Regions from separate parts of the Streptomyces sp. NPDC017936 genome, predicted to be linked through region 2. Evidence: riboswitches for the same ligand, from Rfam matches in the RefSeq annotation. Region 2 holds a riboswitch; each other region holds the start of a gene.
The links. Region 2 has a riboswitch for thiamine pyrophosphate ahead of thiO (glycine oxidase ThiO). Riboswitches for the same ligand answer to the same signal wherever they lie in the genome.
Positions count from the first base shown of each region.

Region 1: another riboswitch for thiamine pyrophosphate. It lies ahead of ACH4F6_RS29630 (thiamine ABC transporter substrate binding subunit); the one in region 2 lies ahead of thiO (glycine oxidase ThiO).
Region 3: another riboswitch for thiamine pyrophosphate. It lies ahead of thiC (phosphomethylpyrimidine synthase ThiC); the one in region 2 lies ahead of thiO (glycine oxidase ThiO).

Region 1 covers NZ_JBIRHK010000016.1:127,499-133,225, reverse strand. The annotation lists gene ACH4F6_RS29640 (phosphatidate cytidylyltransferase) at 1-560, shown strand, start outside; gene rlmN (23S rRNA (adenine(2503)-C(2))-methyltransferase RlmN) at 672-1,778, shown strand; TPP riboswitch at 1,806-1,912, shown strand; gene ACH4F6_RS29630 (thiamine ABC transporter substrate binding subunit) at 2,013-3,080, shown strand; gene ACH4F6_RS29625 (ABC transporter permease) at 3,056-4,762, shown strand; gene ACH4F6_RS29620 (ABC transporter ATP-binding protein) at 4,762-5,727, shown strand, end outside.
Region 2 covers NZ_JBIRHK010000022.1:18,956-24,682, reverse strand. The annotation lists gene metF (methylenetetrahydrofolate reductase [NAD(P)H]) at 1-730, opposite strand, end outside; gene thiE (thiamine phosphate synthase) at 886-1,533, opposite strand; gene ACH4F6_RS34815 (Rv2175c family DNA-binding protein) at 1,619-1,984, opposite strand; gene ACH4F6_RS34810 (NAD(P)/FAD-dependent oxidoreductase) at 2,065-3,306, opposite strand; gene ACH4F6_RS34805 (hypothetical protein) at 3,339-3,692, opposite strand; TPP riboswitch at 3,796-3,907, shown strand; gene thiO (glycine oxidase ThiO) at 3,905-5,068, shown strand; gene thiS (sulfur carrier protein ThiS) at 5,065-5,265, shown strand; gene ACH4F6_RS34790 (thiazole synthase) at 5,269-5,727, shown strand, end outside.
Region 3 covers NZ_JBIRHK010000012.1:170,336-176,062, reverse strand. The annotation lists gene ACH4F6_RS25005 (SsgA family sporulation/cell division regulator) at 1-156, shown strand, start outside; gene ACH4F6_RS25000 (YibE/F family protein) at 370-1,875, opposite strand; TPP riboswitch at 2,292-2,481, shown strand; gene thiC (phosphomethylpyrimidine synthase ThiC) at 2,474-4,270, shown strand; gene ACH4F6_RS24990 (hypothetical protein) at 4,344-5,228, opposite strand; gene ACH4F6_RS24985 (metallophosphoesterase) at 5,423-5,727, opposite strand, start outside.

The DNA.
Region 1 (5,727 bases), on a different contig from region 2:
CCATGGCCCTGACCGCGCTGGCGGTCCTGGTCTGGCGCATGACGGAACCGCCGGAGGGCTACCTCAAGGACGTCACCGCCGGTGTCTTCGCGGCCTTCTACGTCCCGTTCCTGGCCACCTTCGTCGCCTTGATGCTCACGGCCGACGACGGGGCGCAGCGCGTGCTGACCTTCCTGGTGCTGACGGTGGTCAGCGACACCGGCGCGTACGCCGTCGGCTGGCGCTTCGGCCGGCACAAGCTCGCCCCGCGCATCAGTCCCGGCAAGACCCGCGAGGGCCTGCTCGGCGCGGTGTCGTTCGCGATGGTCGCCGGCGCGCTGTGCATGCAGTTCCTCATCGACGACGGCACCTGGTGGCAGGGCCTGCTCCTCGGCCTCGCGGTCGCGGCCAGCGCCACGCTCGGTGACCTCGGCGAGTCCATGATCAAGCGGGACCTGGGCATCAAGGACATGGGCACGCTGCTCCCGGGCCACGGCGGCATCATGGACCGGCTGGACTCGCTGCTGCCGACGGCGCCGGTCGTCTGGCTCCTCCTGGTGCTGTTCGTCGGCTCCGGCTGACCGGTCCGCACCCGGCCGACCCGAGCCCCCGTCCCCCGCGGACGGGGGCTCGTCGCGTGCTCCGGCCGGCCGACCGGGTCACCCGAGTGGATCTGCGACACTGGTAGGGCCATGCCTAAGCCCGGAGAACTCGTTTTCGTCGCCCCCCGCGGAGCCAAGAAGCCGCCGCGGCATCTCGCCGACCTCTCGCCCGCCGAGCGGAAGGAGGCGGTCGCGGAGATCGGTGAGAAGCCGTTCCGGGCGAAGCAGCTGTCGCAGCACTACTTCGCGCGGTACGCGCACGACCCGGCGGAGTGGACCGACATCCCCGCCGGGGCGCGCGACAAGCTGCGCGAGGCGCTGCTGCCCGACCTGATGACGGTGGTCCGGCACCTGTCGACCGACCAGGGCACCACCCGCAAGACGCTGTGGCGGCTGTTCGACGGCACGCTCGTGGAGTCGGTGCTGATGCGTTACCCGGACCGGGTGACGATGTGCATCAGCTCCCAGGCGGGCTGCGGGATGAACTGCCCGTTCTGCGCCACCGGACAGGCCGGGCTGGACCGGAACCTGTCGACGGCGGAGATCGTGCACCAGATCGTCGACGGGATGCGGGCGCTGAGGGACGGGGAGGTCCCGGGCGGGCCGGCCCGGCTGTCCAACATCGTCTTCATGGGCATGGGCGAGCCCCTCGCCAACTACAAGCGGGTCGTCGGCGCGATCCGCGCGCTCACCGACCCGACGCCGGACGGGCTCGGCCTGTCGCAGCGCGGGATCACCGTGTCGACGGTCGGGCTGGTGCCGGCCATCCACCGGTTCTCCGACGAGGGCTTCAAGTGCCGGCTCGCCATCTCGCTGCACGCCCCGGACGACGAGCTGCGCGACACCCTCGTCCCCGTGAACACGCGGTGGAAGGTGCGCGAGGTGCTCGACGCGGGCTTCGAGTACGCCGAGAAGTCCGGCCGCCGGCTGTCCATCGAGTACGCCCTGATCCGCGACATCAACGACCAGGCCTGGCGCGGCGACCGCCTGGGACGGCTCCTCAAGGGCCGACCGGTGCACGTCAACCTGATCCCGCTCAACCCGACGCCCGGCTCGAAGTGGACCGCCTCCCGGCCCGAGGACGAGAAGGCGTTCGTCGAGGCCATCGCGGCGCACGGGGTGCCGGTCACCATCCGGGACACCCGCGGCCAGGAGATCGACGGGGCCTGTGGTCAGCTCGCCGCCACCGAGCGGTAGTCTGATCCCGGACAACTTCATACCTTCATATTCCGACAGGGGAGCGCCACAGCGCTGAGAGTGCGGCAACCGGCCGCAGACCCTCTGAACCTCGCCCAGGTCATTCTGGGTAGGAAGTTCGGTCATCACTCGAGCTGTTGCGCCCTGCCCGGGTACCCGCGGAGTCTCCGCGGGTCCCGGGCAGGGCCGCGTCTCTTCCTGGTCAACCCCAGGAGGAATCCAGTGCACACCAGGATGTTCGTGGCCGCGGCGGTCGGCCTCGGTCTCGTCACGCTGTCCGCGTGCGGTTCGTCGTCCGGCGACACCGGATCAGGTGGCGACCCGAAGACCGTCACCCTCGTCAGCCACGACTCGTGGGCCGTGACGAAGAGCGTGCTCGCCGACTTCGAGAAGCAGTCCGGCTACAAGGTGAAGGTCCTCACCGACGGCGACGCCGGGCAGGCCGTCAACAAGGCGATCCTCACCAAGGACAACCCGCAGGGCGACGTCTTCTTCGGCGTCGACAACACGCTCCTGTCCCGCGCCCTCGACAACGGCCTGTTCCAGCCGTACGAGGCCAAGGGCCTCGACCGGGTCGGCGCCGCGTACCGGCTCGACGCGGACAAGCACCGGGTCACCCCCGTCGACCACGGCGACGTCTGCGTCAACTACGACAAGAAGTACTTCGCCGACCACGAGCTGGCCCCGCCGGCCACCTTCGACGACCTGGTCAAGCCCGCCTACAGGAACCTCCTGGTCACCGAGAACGCCTCCACCTCCTCACCCGGCCTCGGCTTCCTGCTCGGTACGGCCGCCCGGTACGGCGACGACGGGTGGGAGGGCTACTGGAAGAAGCTGCGGGCCAACGGCGTGAAGGTGGTCTCCGGCTGGGAGCAGGCCTACAACGAGGAGTTCTCCGGTTCCGCGGGCGGCAGGAAGGCCGGGGGCGACCGGCCGCTCGTCGTCTCCTACGCCTCCTCGCCGCCCGCCGAGGTCGTCTTCGCCGACCCCAGGCCCACCACCGCGCCGACCGGCGTGGCCACCGGCACCTGCTTCCGGCAGGTCGAGTTCGCGGGGCTGCTGAGCAACGCGAGGAACAGCGCCGGCGGCAAGGCGCTCATCGACTTCCTGATCTCCCGGGAGTTCCAGGAGGACATGCCGCTCAACATGTTCGTCTACCCGGTGACCGAGGGCGCGGGCGTGCCCGCCGAGTTCACGAAGTACGGGCCCGCCGCGCAGGACCCCGAGACCATGGACCCGGCGAGGATCGCCGAGAACCGCGACCGGTGGGTCACGTCGTGGACCTCGCTCGTACTGAAGTGACCCCGGCCAGGAGGCCTTCCGGGAACGCGGCGCGGCTCGGGCTCATGGCCCTGCCCGTCGCGTTCTTCGGGATCTTCTTCGCCTACCCCGTCGCCGCGATCGTCTCGCGCGGACTCCACGTCGACGGGCAGTGGCGGTTCGGCCGCCTCCTCGACGTGCTCGGGCAGGCCGGCATCCGGCACGTCCTGTGGTTCACCACCTGGCAGGCGCTCGCCTCCACCGCGCTCACCCTGCTGCTGGCGCTGCCGGGCGCGTACGTCTTCGCGCGCCTGGACTTCCCGGGCAAGCAGGTGCTGCGGGCCGTCGTCACCGTCCCGTTCGTGCTGCCGACGGTCGTCGTCGGCACGGCGTTCCTCGCGCTCGTCGGGCGCGGCGGACTCCTCGACGACCTGTGGGGCGTACGGCTGGACACCACCGTGTGGGCGATCCTGCTCGCGCACGTCTTCTTCAACTACGCGGTCGTCGTGCGCACGGTGGGCGGGCTGTGGTCGCAGCTCGACCCCCGGCAGGAGGAGGCCGCGCGCATGCTCGGCGCCTCCCGGGCGCGGGCCTGGCGCACGGTCACCCTCCCCGCGCTCGGGCCCGCCGTGGCCGCCGCCGCGCTGATGGTCTTCCTCTTCACCTTCACCTCCTTCGGCGTGGTCCAGATCCTCGGCGGCCCCGCCTTCTCCACGCTCGAGGTGGAGATCTACCGGCAGACCTCCGAGATCTTCGACCTGTCCACGGCGGCCGTCCTGACGATCGTCCAGTTCGCGGCCGTGGGCGCGATCCTCGCCGTGCACGCCTGGACGGTGCGGCGGCGGGAGACCGCGCTGCGGCTGGTGGACGCGAAGCTGACCGCGCGGCGGCCGCGCGGGGCGGGGCAGTGGGCGCTGCTCGGCGGGGTGCTGGCGAGCATCGCCCTGCTGCTGGTGCTGCCGCCGGCCGTGCTGGTGCAGCGGTCGCTGGACGCGCCGGACCTCGCCTACTACCGGGCGCTGACCAGCGAGGAGGGCAACGTCTTCCTGGTGCCGCCGATCGAGGCGATCGGCAACTCGCTGGAGTACGCCGCCGCCGCGACCGCCCTCGCGCTGCTGATCGGCGGGCTGGCCGCGGCGGCCCTCACCCGGCGGGACGCCGGACGTCTCGTCCGGGGCTTCGACGCGCTGCTGATGCTGCCGCTGGGCGTCTCCGCGGTGACCGTCGGCTTCGGCTTCCTGATCGCGCTCGACGAGCCCCCGCTGGACCTGCGCGGCACCTGGATCCTGGTGCCGCTCGCCCAGGCGCTGGTCGGCGTCCCCTTCGTCGTGCGGACCATGCTGCCCGTGCTGCGGGCGGTGGACGGACGGCTGCGGGAGGCGGCGGCCGTGCTCGGGGCGTCGCCCTGGCGGGTGTGGCGGGAGGTGGACCTGCCGATGGTGCGGCGGGCGCTGCTCGTCGCGGCCGGGTTCGCCTTCGCGGTGTCGCTCGGGGAGTTCGGGGCGACGGTGTTCATCGCCCGGCCCGACAACCCCACGCTGCCGGTCGCGGTGGCGCGGCTGCTCGGGCGGGCCGGTGAGCTCAACTACGGGCAGGCGATGGCCCTGTCGACGATTCTGATGCTGGTGTGCGCGGTGGCCCTGCTGGTGCTGGAGCGGCTGCTCCCCCAGTCTCGAACAGGCTCGACCGGGGGCACCCCCATCGACCGGACGGGGGAGTTCTGATGCTGTTGCGGCTCGAGGGCGCGACCGTGCGGTTCGGCGGACGGGCCGTGCTGGACGCCGTCGACCTCGCCGTCGCCGAGCACGAGGTGGTGTGCGTGCTCGGGCCGAGCGGCAGCGGCAAGTCGACGCTGCTGCGGGCGGTGGCCGGGCTGCAGCCCCTCGACGCCGGGCGGGTCCTGCTCGACGGGCGCGACCAGGCCGGGGTGGCCGCGCACCGGCGGGCGCTCGGGCTGATGTTCCAGGACCACCAGCTCTTCCCGCAGCGGGACGTGGGCGGCAACGTGGCCTTCGGGCTACGCATGCACGGCACGCCCAAGCGCCAACAGGCCGAGCGCGTGCAGGAGTTGCTGGACCTGGTCGGGCTGCCGGGCGCCGCCCGCCGGGCCGTCGCCGCGCTCTCGGGCGGTGAGCAGCAGCGGGTCGCGCTGGCGCGTGCGCTCGCGCCCCGGCCCCGGCTGCTGATGCTGGACGAACCGCTCGGCCAGCTCGACCGGTCGCTGCGCGAGCGACTGGTGGTCGAACTGCGGGAGCTGTTCGGCCGGTTGGGCACCACCGTGCTCGCGGTCACCCACGACCAGGGCGAGGCGTTCGCGCTGGCCGACCGGGTGGTGGTGATGCGGGACGGACGGATCGCCCAGTCCGGTACGCCGCTCGAGGTCTGGCAGCGGCCGGCGGACGCCTTCGTGGCCCGCTTCCTCGGCTTCGACAACGTGGTGGAGGCGAGCGTCGCCGAGGAGGCCGCGGACACCCCGTGGGGCAAGGTGCCGGTGCCGGCCGGCTCCGCGCAGGGCCCCCGCACGCTGCTGGTCCGCCCGGCCGGGGTGCGGCTGGTCGGCGCGGACGAGGGCTTGCGCTGCACGGTCGCCGCCCGCACCTTCCGGGGCACCCACGTCGCCGTCCGGCTCCAGCCGGAGGACGCGCCGCGCCTGGAGGCCGCCTGTGCGCTGCGGCTGGCGCCGGAGGTC
Region 2 (5,727 bases):
GGGCCGCCGGGAAGCGGGCGTTGCTCAACTTGGGCAGCCGCTCCAGCATTTTCACGCTCGTCACCGGCAGGACCTCGGGGATGACCGGGGTCGCGCAGCCGGCCGCCTCCACCCGGTCGCGCAGGCGCAGGTACGAGTCGGGCTGGAAGAACATCTGCGTGATGGCGTAGTCGGCGCCGGCCCGGCACTTGTCGACGAAGTGCCGCACGTCCGTGTCCCAGTCGTCGGAGCGCGGGTGCATCTCGGGGAACGCGGCGACGCCGACGCAGAAGTCGCCCGACTCCTTGATGAGCCGGACGAGTTCGGCGGCGTAGGTGAGGCCCTGGGCGTGCGGCACCCACTCGCCCATGGGGTCGCCGGGCGGGTCGCCGCGCACGGCGAGCATGTTGCGGATCCCCGCGTCGGCGTACTGGCCGATGATGTTGCGCAGTTCGGCGATGGAGTGGTCGACGGCCGTGAGGTGGGCGACCGGGGTGAGGGTGGTGTCGGCGACGATCTGCTGCGTCTCCTTGACCGTGGTGGCCCGGGTGGAACCGCCGGCGCCGTAGGTCACGGAGACGAAGTCCGGACTCACCGCCTCGACCCTGCGGAGGGCGTTCCACAGGCTCCGCTCACCCTGGGGGGTCTTCGGCGCGTAGAACTCGAACGAGTACGTCGTCTTGCCGGTGGACAGCATGTCGCGCACGGTGCGTGCGCGATCGGTCCTGGTGGATGCGGTTCCGAGGGCCATACCCGCAGGTTAGCCAGGGGGCGGCGGTCCCCCAACCGGATCTCGGATATTTGCCCGAATTGTCGGCTTGTTGTCCACCCCTTGGACAACCCCGGCACCAGCCGGCCGGACTCCGGTCGGGGCGGGGCCCGCGCCCGGCCCGGCCCCGGCCGGGCTCACGCCTGGCGCAGCCGCTTCGCGAACTCGGCCGCGGCGGTCCCGGGGTCGTCCGCCTCCGTGATCGCCCGGACGACCACGACCCGGCGGGCGCCCGCCGCCAGCACCTCGTCGAGGTTGCCGAGATCGATGCCGCCGATGGCGAACCAGGGGCGGCCGGTGCCGAGCGCGGCCGTGTGACGGACCAGGCCGAGGCCGGGGGCCGGACGGCCGGGCTTGGTGGGGGTGGGCCAGCAGGGGCCGGTGCAGAAGTAGTCCACGCCCTCCTGGACGGCCGCGGCCGCCGCTTCCGCCTCGGTGTGGGTGGAGCGGCCGATCAGGACGTCGTCACCGAGCAGGGCCCGGGCCGCGGGGACCGGCAGGTCCCCCTGGCCGAGGTGGAGGACGTCGGAGCCGGCGGCGTGGGCCACGTCCGCGCGGTCGTTGACCGCCAGCAGCCTGCCGTGGCGGGCGCAGGCGTCGGCGAACACCCTCAGGTGCTCCAGTTCCTCGGCCGCCTCCATGCCCTTGTCGCGCAGCTGGACGATGTCGACGCCTGCCGCGAGGACCGCGTCCAGGAAGTCGGGGAGGTCGCCCTGGCGCTTGCGGGCGTCCGTGCAGAGGTAGAGGCGGGCGTCGGCGAGGCGGGCGCGGGCGGTGTCGGGCATGCGTGGGTCCCCCCGGGGCGGTGCCGTACGGCCGCGGCGACGCGCGCCGCGGCCGTACGGCGGGTGGTCGTTCGACGGCTGCGGATCAGACGGCGAGCGCCTGGGCGCGGCGCTTCACCTCCGTGCCGCGATTCTCGCTCAGGGCCTGGGCCGGGGTGCCCGGCAGGCTCGGGTCGGGGGTGAAGAGCCACTCGATCATCTCTTCGACCGTGAAGCCGTCGTCCCGCAGCAGCGTCAGGGTGCCGACCAGGCCCTTGACGACCTTGTCCCCGTCGATGAAGGCGGCGGGGACGTGCAGCGCGCGGTTCTCGCCACGGCGCACGGCGATCAGCTGGCCCTCCTTGACCAGCTGCCGGACACGTGTCACGTCCACGCCGAGCTGCTCGGCGATGTCGGGCACGGTGAGCCAGGCGGGGACGAGAGCATCGATCTTTGCGTCAATCTCGGTCACGGGAACAAGCCTGCCATCTGCCACCGACAGTCGGAAGCCGGGTGGCTCCGGCGGGGCCGGTCGGCAAGCCGTTCGCCCGGTCAGGCCGTCGCCGCCTTCAGCGGCCGGGCCGGGTCCGCGAGCAGCCGCGGGTCCATCGGCGTGCCGGCCTCGATCAGCCGGCGCCCCTGGGCGAGGTCGCGGGGGCGGCCCACCGCCAGCAGGGCCACCAGACGGTCCTCCCGCAGCCAGCAGACCGTCCAGGCGGGCCCGGCCGGGTCGCCGCGCCACAGGGCGGTGTCGGCACCGGTGTGGTGGCCGGCGTACTGGACGAAGCGGCCGAACTGCTCGGACCAGAAGTACGGGACCGGGTCGTAGACCGACAGGGGCTCCCCGGTGGCCTCGGCGAGGATGTTCGCGGCGACCGTGCGCGGGCCCTGGAGCGCGTTGTCCCAGTGGTGGACGAGGAGCCGCTCGCCGTACCTCCCCGAGGGGAAGGACGCGCAGTCGCCGACCGCGTACACGTCCGGGACGGAGGTGCGCAGGTGGGCGTCGGCCACGACCTCGCCGTGCCCGCCGAGCCCGACGCCGGAGCCGGTCAGCCAGCCGGTGGCGGGCCGAGCGCCGATGCCGACCACGACGGCGTCGGCGGACAGCCGCGAGCCGTCGTCGAGGACGACCGCGCCGGGCTCGACGCGCCGCACGCGCGCGTGGGTGCGCAGCGTGGTGCCGCTGTCGGCGTACCAGGCGGTCATCGGGTCGGCGACCTCGGCGGGCAGGGCGCCGGCCAGCGGCCGGTCGGCGGCCTCCACGACGGTGACCGCGCAGCCCGCCTCCCGGGCGGCCGTGGCGAACTCCGCGCCGATCCACCCGGCGCCGACGACCACGATGTCGTGCCGCCGGGCGAGCACGGGCCGCAGCCGTTCGGCGTCGTCCAGGGTGCGCAGCAGGTGGACGCCGGGCACACCCTCGGCGCCGGGCAGCCGGACGGGCTCGGCGCCGGTGGCGAGGACGAGGACGTCGTACGGGACGGGCCCGGCCCCGGTGTCCAGTTCGTGGCCGGCGGGGCGGACGCCGAGGGCCTCGGTACCCAGGCGCAGTTCGATGCCGAGGCCCTCGAAGTCGACGTCGAAGGCGGAGTCCTCCGCCTTGCCGAGCAGGACGGCCTTGGACAGCGGCGGCCGGTCGTAGGGCTGGTGGGGTTCGGCGCCGATGAGGGTCACCCGGCCGGTGAAGCCCTGCTCGCGCAGCGCGACCGCGGTCTGCACCCCGGCCATGCCCGCGCCGACGACGACCACGCGCCGCTCGGGCGACCTGTCTTCTTCCCGCGTCTGCTCGCTCACCTGATCACCTTAGACAACTGACGGTCCGTCAGTCAGCGGTCGTGCTCCGTGACCTGCTCCACGACGCTCGTCCCGTTACCCTGCTGCGACTCCCACTCCCACGTCTCGTCGAGGCGCACCCGGCCGTCGGGCAGTTCCACGACCGTCGAGACGCAGTGCCCGCTCGACGTGGTCCCGTCGTGCTTGAGCTGGACGTACCGGAAGTCGAGCCGGTCCCCCTCCCGTCTGCCCACCAGGTGCCCGCGTACGACGTCGCCCCCCGCGTAGTCGGCCCAGATCACACCGTCGCGCTCGTGGTAGGTGAAGCGGGTGCGGGTGCCGACCTGGCCGGGGGCCTGGTCGGCGACGGGGGCGAGGACGAGGCCGTCGAGGGATCTGCGGGGCACGGCGTCCTCCTTCGTCCGGGGCCGGTCGTCGGAGGCGGGCGGGCGGGGCACGGGCGGAGGCTCCCTTACTGAGTCGTACGGGGTCGGGCTAGGGTGGCCACCGTAGAGCACTCGCGGGAGCCCGGACGCACCGGGCTGAGAGGGAGGCTGGCGGCCTCCGACCGTACGAACCTGATCCGGGTCATGCCGGCGAAGGGAGGGGCTGGACGCCCATGTCCTCACCAACCTCGGACGTCCTCGTCGTGGGGGGCGGCATCATCGGGCTCGTCACGGCGTGGCGGGCCGCGCAGCGCGGGTTCGCCACGGCCGTGGTGGACCCCGCGCCGGGCGGCGGGGCCGCGCAGGTCGCGGCCGGGATGCTGGCCGCCGTCACCGAGCTGCACCACGGCGAGCAGACCCTGCTCGGCCTGAACCTCGCGTCGGCCCGCCGCTACCCGGACTTCGCGGCCGAGCTGACCGAGCTCACCGGCCACGACCTCGGCTACCGCCGCTCCGGCACGCTGGCGGTCGCGCTGGACGCCGACGACCGCGCCCATCTGCGGGAGCTGCACGCGCTGCAGCGGCGGTCGGGGCTGGAGTCGGAGTGGCTGTCCGGCCGGGACTGCCGGCGGCTCGAGCCGATGCTCGCGCCGGGGGTGCGCGGCGGGCTGCGGGTGGACGGCGACCACCGGATCGATCCGCGGCGGCTGGCGGCAGCGCTGGTGGCCGCCTGCGAGCGGACGGGCGTGGTCTTCCACCGGACGTGGGCCGAGCGGCTGTCCGTGGTGGCCGGCCGGGCCGCCGGGGTCCTCACGCGCGCGGGTGCGTCGTTGGGCGCGGACCAGGTGGTCCTGGCGGCGGGCAGCCTCAGCGGGCGGCTCGCGGGCGTGCCGGACGAGGTGCTGCCGCCCGTGCGGCCGGTGAAGGGGCAGGTGCTGCGGCTGACCGTGCCGGAGCGGTACGCGCCGTTCCTGAGCCGGACGGTACGGGCCGTGGTGCGCGGCAGCCAGGTGTACCTGGTGCCGCGGGAGAACGGCGAGCTGGTCGTCGGGGCGACCAGCGAGGAGCTGGGCTGGGACACGACGGTGACCGCCGGGGGCGTGTACGAGCTGCTGCGGGACGCGCACGAACTGGTCCCCGGGATCACCGAGCTGCCGCTGACGGAGACGCGCGCGGGCCTGCGCCCCGGGTCCCCGGACAACGCCCCGCTGCTCGGGCCGACCGGGCTGGAGGGGCTGCTGCTCGCCACCGGGCACTACCGCAACGGCGTGCTGCTCACGCCGGTGACCGGTGACGCGCTGGCGCACGCCCTGGTCACCGGGGAACTCCCCGACGAGGCCCGTCCCTTCACGCCCCGGCGCTTCGGCGCCGCCGCACTCTCGGAGCAGCCCGCATGAACATCTCCGTCAACGGCGAACGGCGCGAGGTCGCGCCCGGTACGGCTCTCGACAGCGTCGTGCGGTCCCTGACGCCGGCGCCCTCCGGGGTGGCCGCGGCGCTCAACGAGACCGTCGTCCCGCGCGCGCGGTGGTCCGCCACGCCCCTGTGCGAGGGAGACCGCGTGGAAGTCCTCACGGCCGTCCAGGGAGGCTGAGCCATGGCCGACGATCCCTTCGTCCTCGGCGGTACGGCCTTCTCGTCCCGTCTGATCATGGGCACGGGCGGGGCGCCCAGCCTGGAGGTGCTGGAGCGGGCGCTGGTCGCCTCCGGGACCGAGCTGACGACCGTCGCGATGCGCCGGGTGGACCCCTCGGTGCACGGCTCGGTCCTGTCGGTCCTGGACCGGCTCGGCATCCGCGTCCTGCCGAACACCGCGGGGTGCTTCACGGCCGGGGAGGCGGTGCTGACGGCCCGGCTGGCGCGCGAGGCGCTCGGGACCGACCTGGTCAAGCTGGAGGTCATCGCCGACGAGCGGACGCTGCTGCCGGACCCGGTCGAACTGCTCGACGCCGCGGAGACGCTGGTCGACGACGGGTTCACGGTGCTGCCGTACACGAACGACGACCCGGTGCTGGCGCGCAGGCTGGAGGACGTGGGGTGCGCGGCGGTGATGCCG
Region 3 (5,727 bases), on a different contig from region 2:
GCGGTGTTCCGTTCCTCGGCGGCGCCGCTCGTCGCCTTTCTCGACCGCACGGACAAACTCGTGCCGCTGGGCCAGGAGGGGGCGCTCGCCGACTTCGACGCCCACCTCGAGGAGGCACTGGACCGGATCCTCGCGGAGGAGCAGAGCGCCGGCTGAGCGGTCGGCCGAACGGGGGAACGTTTCGACGCGGGGCGGGGCTCCGCAGGAACGCTTCTTCTGGGACGTCGCGGTCACGGACCGCCGGACCCTGCGTCCCGGACGACAGGGAGACCCGGTATCCGGCAGGCGGTGGAACCCGGCTGCCGGGAAGACAGGGCGGGGGCGCCCGGGTCCGTCCTCGGCAACGGCTCGGACGCCCCCCCCCGCACATCAGCGCTTGCGTCGTCTGCCCCGGCCGCTGCGGGCGGTCTGGGGCGCGGGGACCGCCGTACCGGCCGGTGAGGCCCCCGGCGCCGCCTGCGCGGCTGCGGCGGCCGCCCTGCCGGACTCCGGTCGGTCGGCCGAGACGACCAGGGCCGCGAGGGCCGTGGTCACCGGAACCGACGCCACCAGACCGATCGAGCCCACCAGTGTGCGCACGATCTCCTCGGCGACCAACTCGCTGTTGGCGACCGTGCCGACGTTGCTCTGGGCGATCGAGAAGAGCAGCAGCAGCGGCAGGGCGGCGCCGGCGTAGGCGAGGACGAGCGTGTTCACCACGGAGGCGATGTGGTCACGGCCGATCCGGATGGCGGCCCGGTACAGCCCCCGCCAGCCCATGGACGGGTTGGCCTCGTGCAGTTCCCAGACCGCCGACGTCTGGGTCACCGTCACATCGTCGAGGACGCCGAGCGAGCCGATGATGATGCCCGCGAGCAGCAGACCGCTCATGTCGATCGACGGATACAGGCCGTGGATCAGGCCGGTGTTGTCGTCCGTGTTGCCGGTGAGCGCGGCCCAGTCGATGAAGAGCGAGCCGAGGACGCCGATCAGCGACAGCGAGATGAGTGTGCCGAGCACCGCGACGGACGTACGGGCCGACAGGCCATGACACAGATAGAGCGCGATCAGCATGATGGCGCTCGACCCCACCACCGCCACGACCAGAGGGTTCGACCCCTGGAGGATCGCGGGCAGGATGAAGAAGTTCAGGATGAGGAAGCTGATGGCCAGGGCGATCAGCGCCATGACACCCCGCAGCCGGCCGACGACCACGACGGCGAGGGCGAAGATCAGGGCGAGCACCGTCATCGGAACGCGACGGTTCACGTCGGCCACCGAGTACTGGAGGTCCTTCGGCGCGGCGGGCTCGTAGGCGACCACGACCTTCTGGCCCTCGTCCAGCTGTCGTGACTGGTCCGGCTGCACGATCTCCGTGAACGTGCGTCCCTTGTCCTGACCCGTGTCCACCCGGATCGTGGCCCGCTTGCAGGTGCCGTTCGCCTGCTGCTGGGCGGAGGAGCCCTCGGCCGTGGAGGTGTCGCCGGTCGGGGCGCCGCCCGAGCCGTTCACCGACGAGCAGCTCAAGGTCTCCACCTTGGTCACCGTCGCGTGCTGGGTCTGCCGGTCGAAGCCGACGCCGGTGCGCTCGTGCGCCGGGGCGCCGCCGGGCCACAGCACGACCAGCCCGGCGAGCACCGCCACGGCGAACGGGACGAGGACGGCCGTGATGACCTTGCGCAGGTGCAGGGAGACGGGGGCGGCCGGGCCGTGACTGTGCGAGTGCCCGTGCCCCCCGCCTGAACCGGGTCCGTGCCCCTCGCCGGAACCGTGCCCGCCACCGGAACCGTGCCCGCCACCGGAACCGGGACCCGGCCCACCGCTGTGGCCGCCGTCCGGGGCGTGCGCGTGGAGGTGAGCGCCGGCCGGGTCACCGGCGGCGCCGTGTCCGCCCATGCCCGGGCGGTAGTCGTCCCTGCCGGAGCCGTACTCGCCTCTGCCCGGACCGTATTCGTCCCTGCCCGGCCCGCGCTCGCCGCCACCGGGCCCGTCGAGCCTCCGAGGCTCACCGGGCCCGTACCCGCCGCTCGGCGTCCGACCGTTGCCGGGGCCCCGCGCGCCATGGACCTCAGAGCGACCGTCGCCGGACCCGGGCCCCGGGGCGTGCCCGCCGCCGAAGGCGCGGTCGTCTCCGGGTGCGGGGATCCGGCCACGGCCGGTGCCGGGCCCGTGGCCGTTTCCGGCACCCGGCCCGCGGGGTGGTTCGGGTGGTGGATACGGAGGCTGGTGTGTCGTGGTCACCGCCCGATCATCGCAAGAACGAAGAGGGCCCCCTGTTCACCGCGCCCGAACTGCCGCTAGCGTGGGGGCACCTTTGCACACGCGGGAGCTCGGAGCACCGGGCTGAGAGGGCGCTGACCTCCGTCTTCGCGATGTTTCACGTGGAACGTCACCGACACCAGGTGATGTTTCACAGGAAACGTCGGCAGGCGGTAGCCGCTGCGTCGACCGCTGAACCTGTTACCGGGTAATGCCGGCGTAGGGAGTAGGTCTCATGACCAACAAGGACGCACGCACGCCTGCCTCCGCGCAGATCTCCGCCGAGAGCTCTGCCCACGGGGAGGCCGGGAAGTCCATCGGCTGGCACAAGGCGTATGTCGAGGGCACCCGCCCCGACCTGCGGGTGCCGGTCCGCCAGGTGCACCTCACCAACGGACGGTCGGTCACGCTGTACGACACCTCCGGCCCGTACACCGATCCGCACGTCGACACCGATGTCCGCAGGGGCCTGCCGCCGCTGCGGGAGAACTGGATCACCACGCGCGGCGACACCGAGGAGTACGCGGGCCGCCCCGTCCGTCCGGAGGACGACGGGATCAAGCACACCTCGCCGCGTGGTGGCCTGCGCAACCTCGACGCGGTCTTCCCGGGGCGTCCCCGTCTGCCGCGCCGGAGCCGTGACGGCAAGGCGGTCACCCAACTCGCGTACGCGCGCCGGGGGGAGGTCACCCCGGAGATGGAGTACGTGGCGATCCGGGAGAACGTGTCGCCCGAGGTGGTCCGTGAGGAGATCGCGGCGGGCCGTGCCGTCCTGCCCGCGAACGTCAACCACCCGGAGATCGAGCCGATGATCATCGGCAAGCGGTTCCTGGTGAAGGTCAACGCCAACATCGGCAACTCCGCCGTGACGTCCTCCATCGAAGAGGAGGTCGAGAAGATGACCTGGGCGACCCGCTGGGGAGCCGACACGGTCATGGACCTCTCCACCGGCCGCAACATCCACACCACCCGCGAGTGGGTGCTGCGCAACTCCCCCGTCCCCATCGGCACGGTGCCGCTCTACCAGGCCCTGGAGAAGGTCGACGGCAAGGCCGAGGAACTGACCTGGGAGATCTACAAGGACACCGTCATCGAGCAGGCCGAGCAGGGCGTGGACTACATGACGGTCCACGCGGGGGTACGTCTGCCGTACGTCCCGCTGACGGCGAACCGCAAGACCGGCATCGTCTCCCGCGGCGGCTCGATCATGGCGGCATGGTGCCTGGCCCACCACAAGGAGTCGTTCCTCTACGAGAACTTCGAGGAGCTGTGCGAGATCCTCGCCGCCTACGACGTCACGTACTCGCTCGGTGACGGTCTCCGGCCGGGCTCGATCGCGGACGCCAACGACGAGGCGCAGTTCGCGGAGTTGCGCACGCTCGGGGAACTCAACCGGATCGCGAAGCGCTTCCACGTCCAGACCATGATCGAGGGCCCGGGACACGTTCCGATGCACAAGATCAAGGAGAACATCGACCTCCAGCAGGAGATCTGCGACGAGGCTCCCTTCTACACGCTCGGCCCGCTGACGACGGACGTCGCACCGGCGTACGACCACATCACCTCCGGCATCGGTGCCGCGATGATCGCCTGGTGGGGCACGGCCATGCTCTGCTACGTCACGCCCAAGGAACACCTGGGTCTGCCCAACCGGGACGACGTCAAGACCGGCGTCATCACCTACAAGATCGCTGCCCATGCGGCCGATCTCGCCAAGGGCCACCCCGGGGCGCAGGAATGGGACGACGCGCTGTCCGACGCCCGGTTCGAGTTCCGTTGGGAGGACCAGTTCAACCTGGCCCTCGATCCGGACACGGCCCGTGAGTTCCACGACGAGACCCTGCCCGCGGAGCCGGCCAAGACCGCTCACTTCTGCTCGATGTGCGGGCCGAAGTTCTGCTCGATGAAGATCTCCCAGGACATCCGTCGCGAGCACGGTGGGTCACGTGCGGAGATCGAGGAGGGGATGGCGCAGAAGTCGAAGGAGTTCGCGGCGGCGGGGAACCGCGTGTATCTGCCGCTGGCGGACTGACGCCGGTCCCGCTCCGTACGGCGCCGGCTGTACGGCTTGCGCTCCCCTGTGGCGGGGGGCGCAAGCCGAAGGCCTACTCCGGCTGGTGTTCCGGGCCGCCGAAGTCCGGGCTGGTGTAGTCCGGGCTGCTGTAGCTCGGGCGGGAGCCGCCGGTGCGCCCGTCGTCGGGGCTGGTGAAGCCCGGGCGGTCGTAGCCGATCTTCGGCAGACGGCCGGTGGGCGCCTGCGGGGCCGGCTCGGAGTGCGACGCGGCGGCCGTGCCGGGGTCGGCGAGGGCCTCGCGCAGGAACGGCACGATGCCCCGTTCGAGCAGGGCTTCCCGCCAGGCTTCCCTGGCGCGGGCCACCTCGTCGCGCAGTTCGTCGTACGGGCCGGCCTCCACGGAGGGCCGGTTGCGCAGCGCGGTGAGGAGGAGTCCGACGGTGGCGACGAGGATGGCGGCCGCGGCGATGGCCCCGAACGCCCATCCGGCGGTGAGCATGGCCTGGGCGAACGACTGCCCGGGGCTGAGCATGCTGAGGAGGTAACCGACGAGCAGGAAGATCACCGCGGCGGTTCCGGCGAGAACGGGGGTGAGGACGGCGGCGATGGCGACGGCGCCCGCCCCGGCGCCCTCGGCGACCTGCGCGGCCTCTCCCATGGTGGTGGCGAGCCCCAGACCGCCCACGCCCGGCTCACCGGAACCGGACTCGTGGGCGGGTGACGACGGGGTGGACGGCGCCGGGTGGCGCAGTTCCTCGCGGACCTTCACGTAGTGCTGGTACTCGGTCGCCGCGGCCGCCGCGATGAGCGCGGTGGCGTTGAGCGCCATGGTGCGCAGTTGTTCGGCGTTCAGCCGCTGTCCGACAGCGGTCAGGTGCGGGTGGTGTGGTGCGGAGCGCAGCGCCTCGTCGAGGACCCGCTCGTACTCCTGGCGGTCCTCGCTGTGCAGGTGCTGCGGAACGCTGTTCATGTGCATCCCCCGATGCTCCGTAGGGCTTGGGGCTCGCATGCCAACGAGCCGTCGGGCAGAAACGGAGGGGAGCCTGCTACGGATAAGCCGATGGTAGAGCGGCGACGGCCTGAGGTAACAGGGGGTTCGCGGAAATTGGCCCCTGGCCTGCGGTGTCGTCGGACGTCTCCGGCGCGGGGGAGCGCCGGAGACGTGAACGGTCAAACGATCAGCGGCAGTTGCTGGACCAGCAGCTTTCCGGCCATCGTCACGCCGCCGTCCATCGCGATGGCCAGCCCGTCGGCGTAGACGTGCGGTCCCTCGACGACGGGACCGGCCGCGTCGTCGCCGTCCTCGGAGCCGACCTCGCCCAGCAGGTACGGGATCGGGCTGTGGCCGTGAACGATGCGGGTGCCGCCGTACGTATCCAGGAGCGAGCGGACGGCGTCGGCGCCGCCTTCGTCGCGGAAGGAGAAGCGCTTGGTGAACTTGCGGAACAGGTCCCAGACTTCGTCCGCGTCGTTAC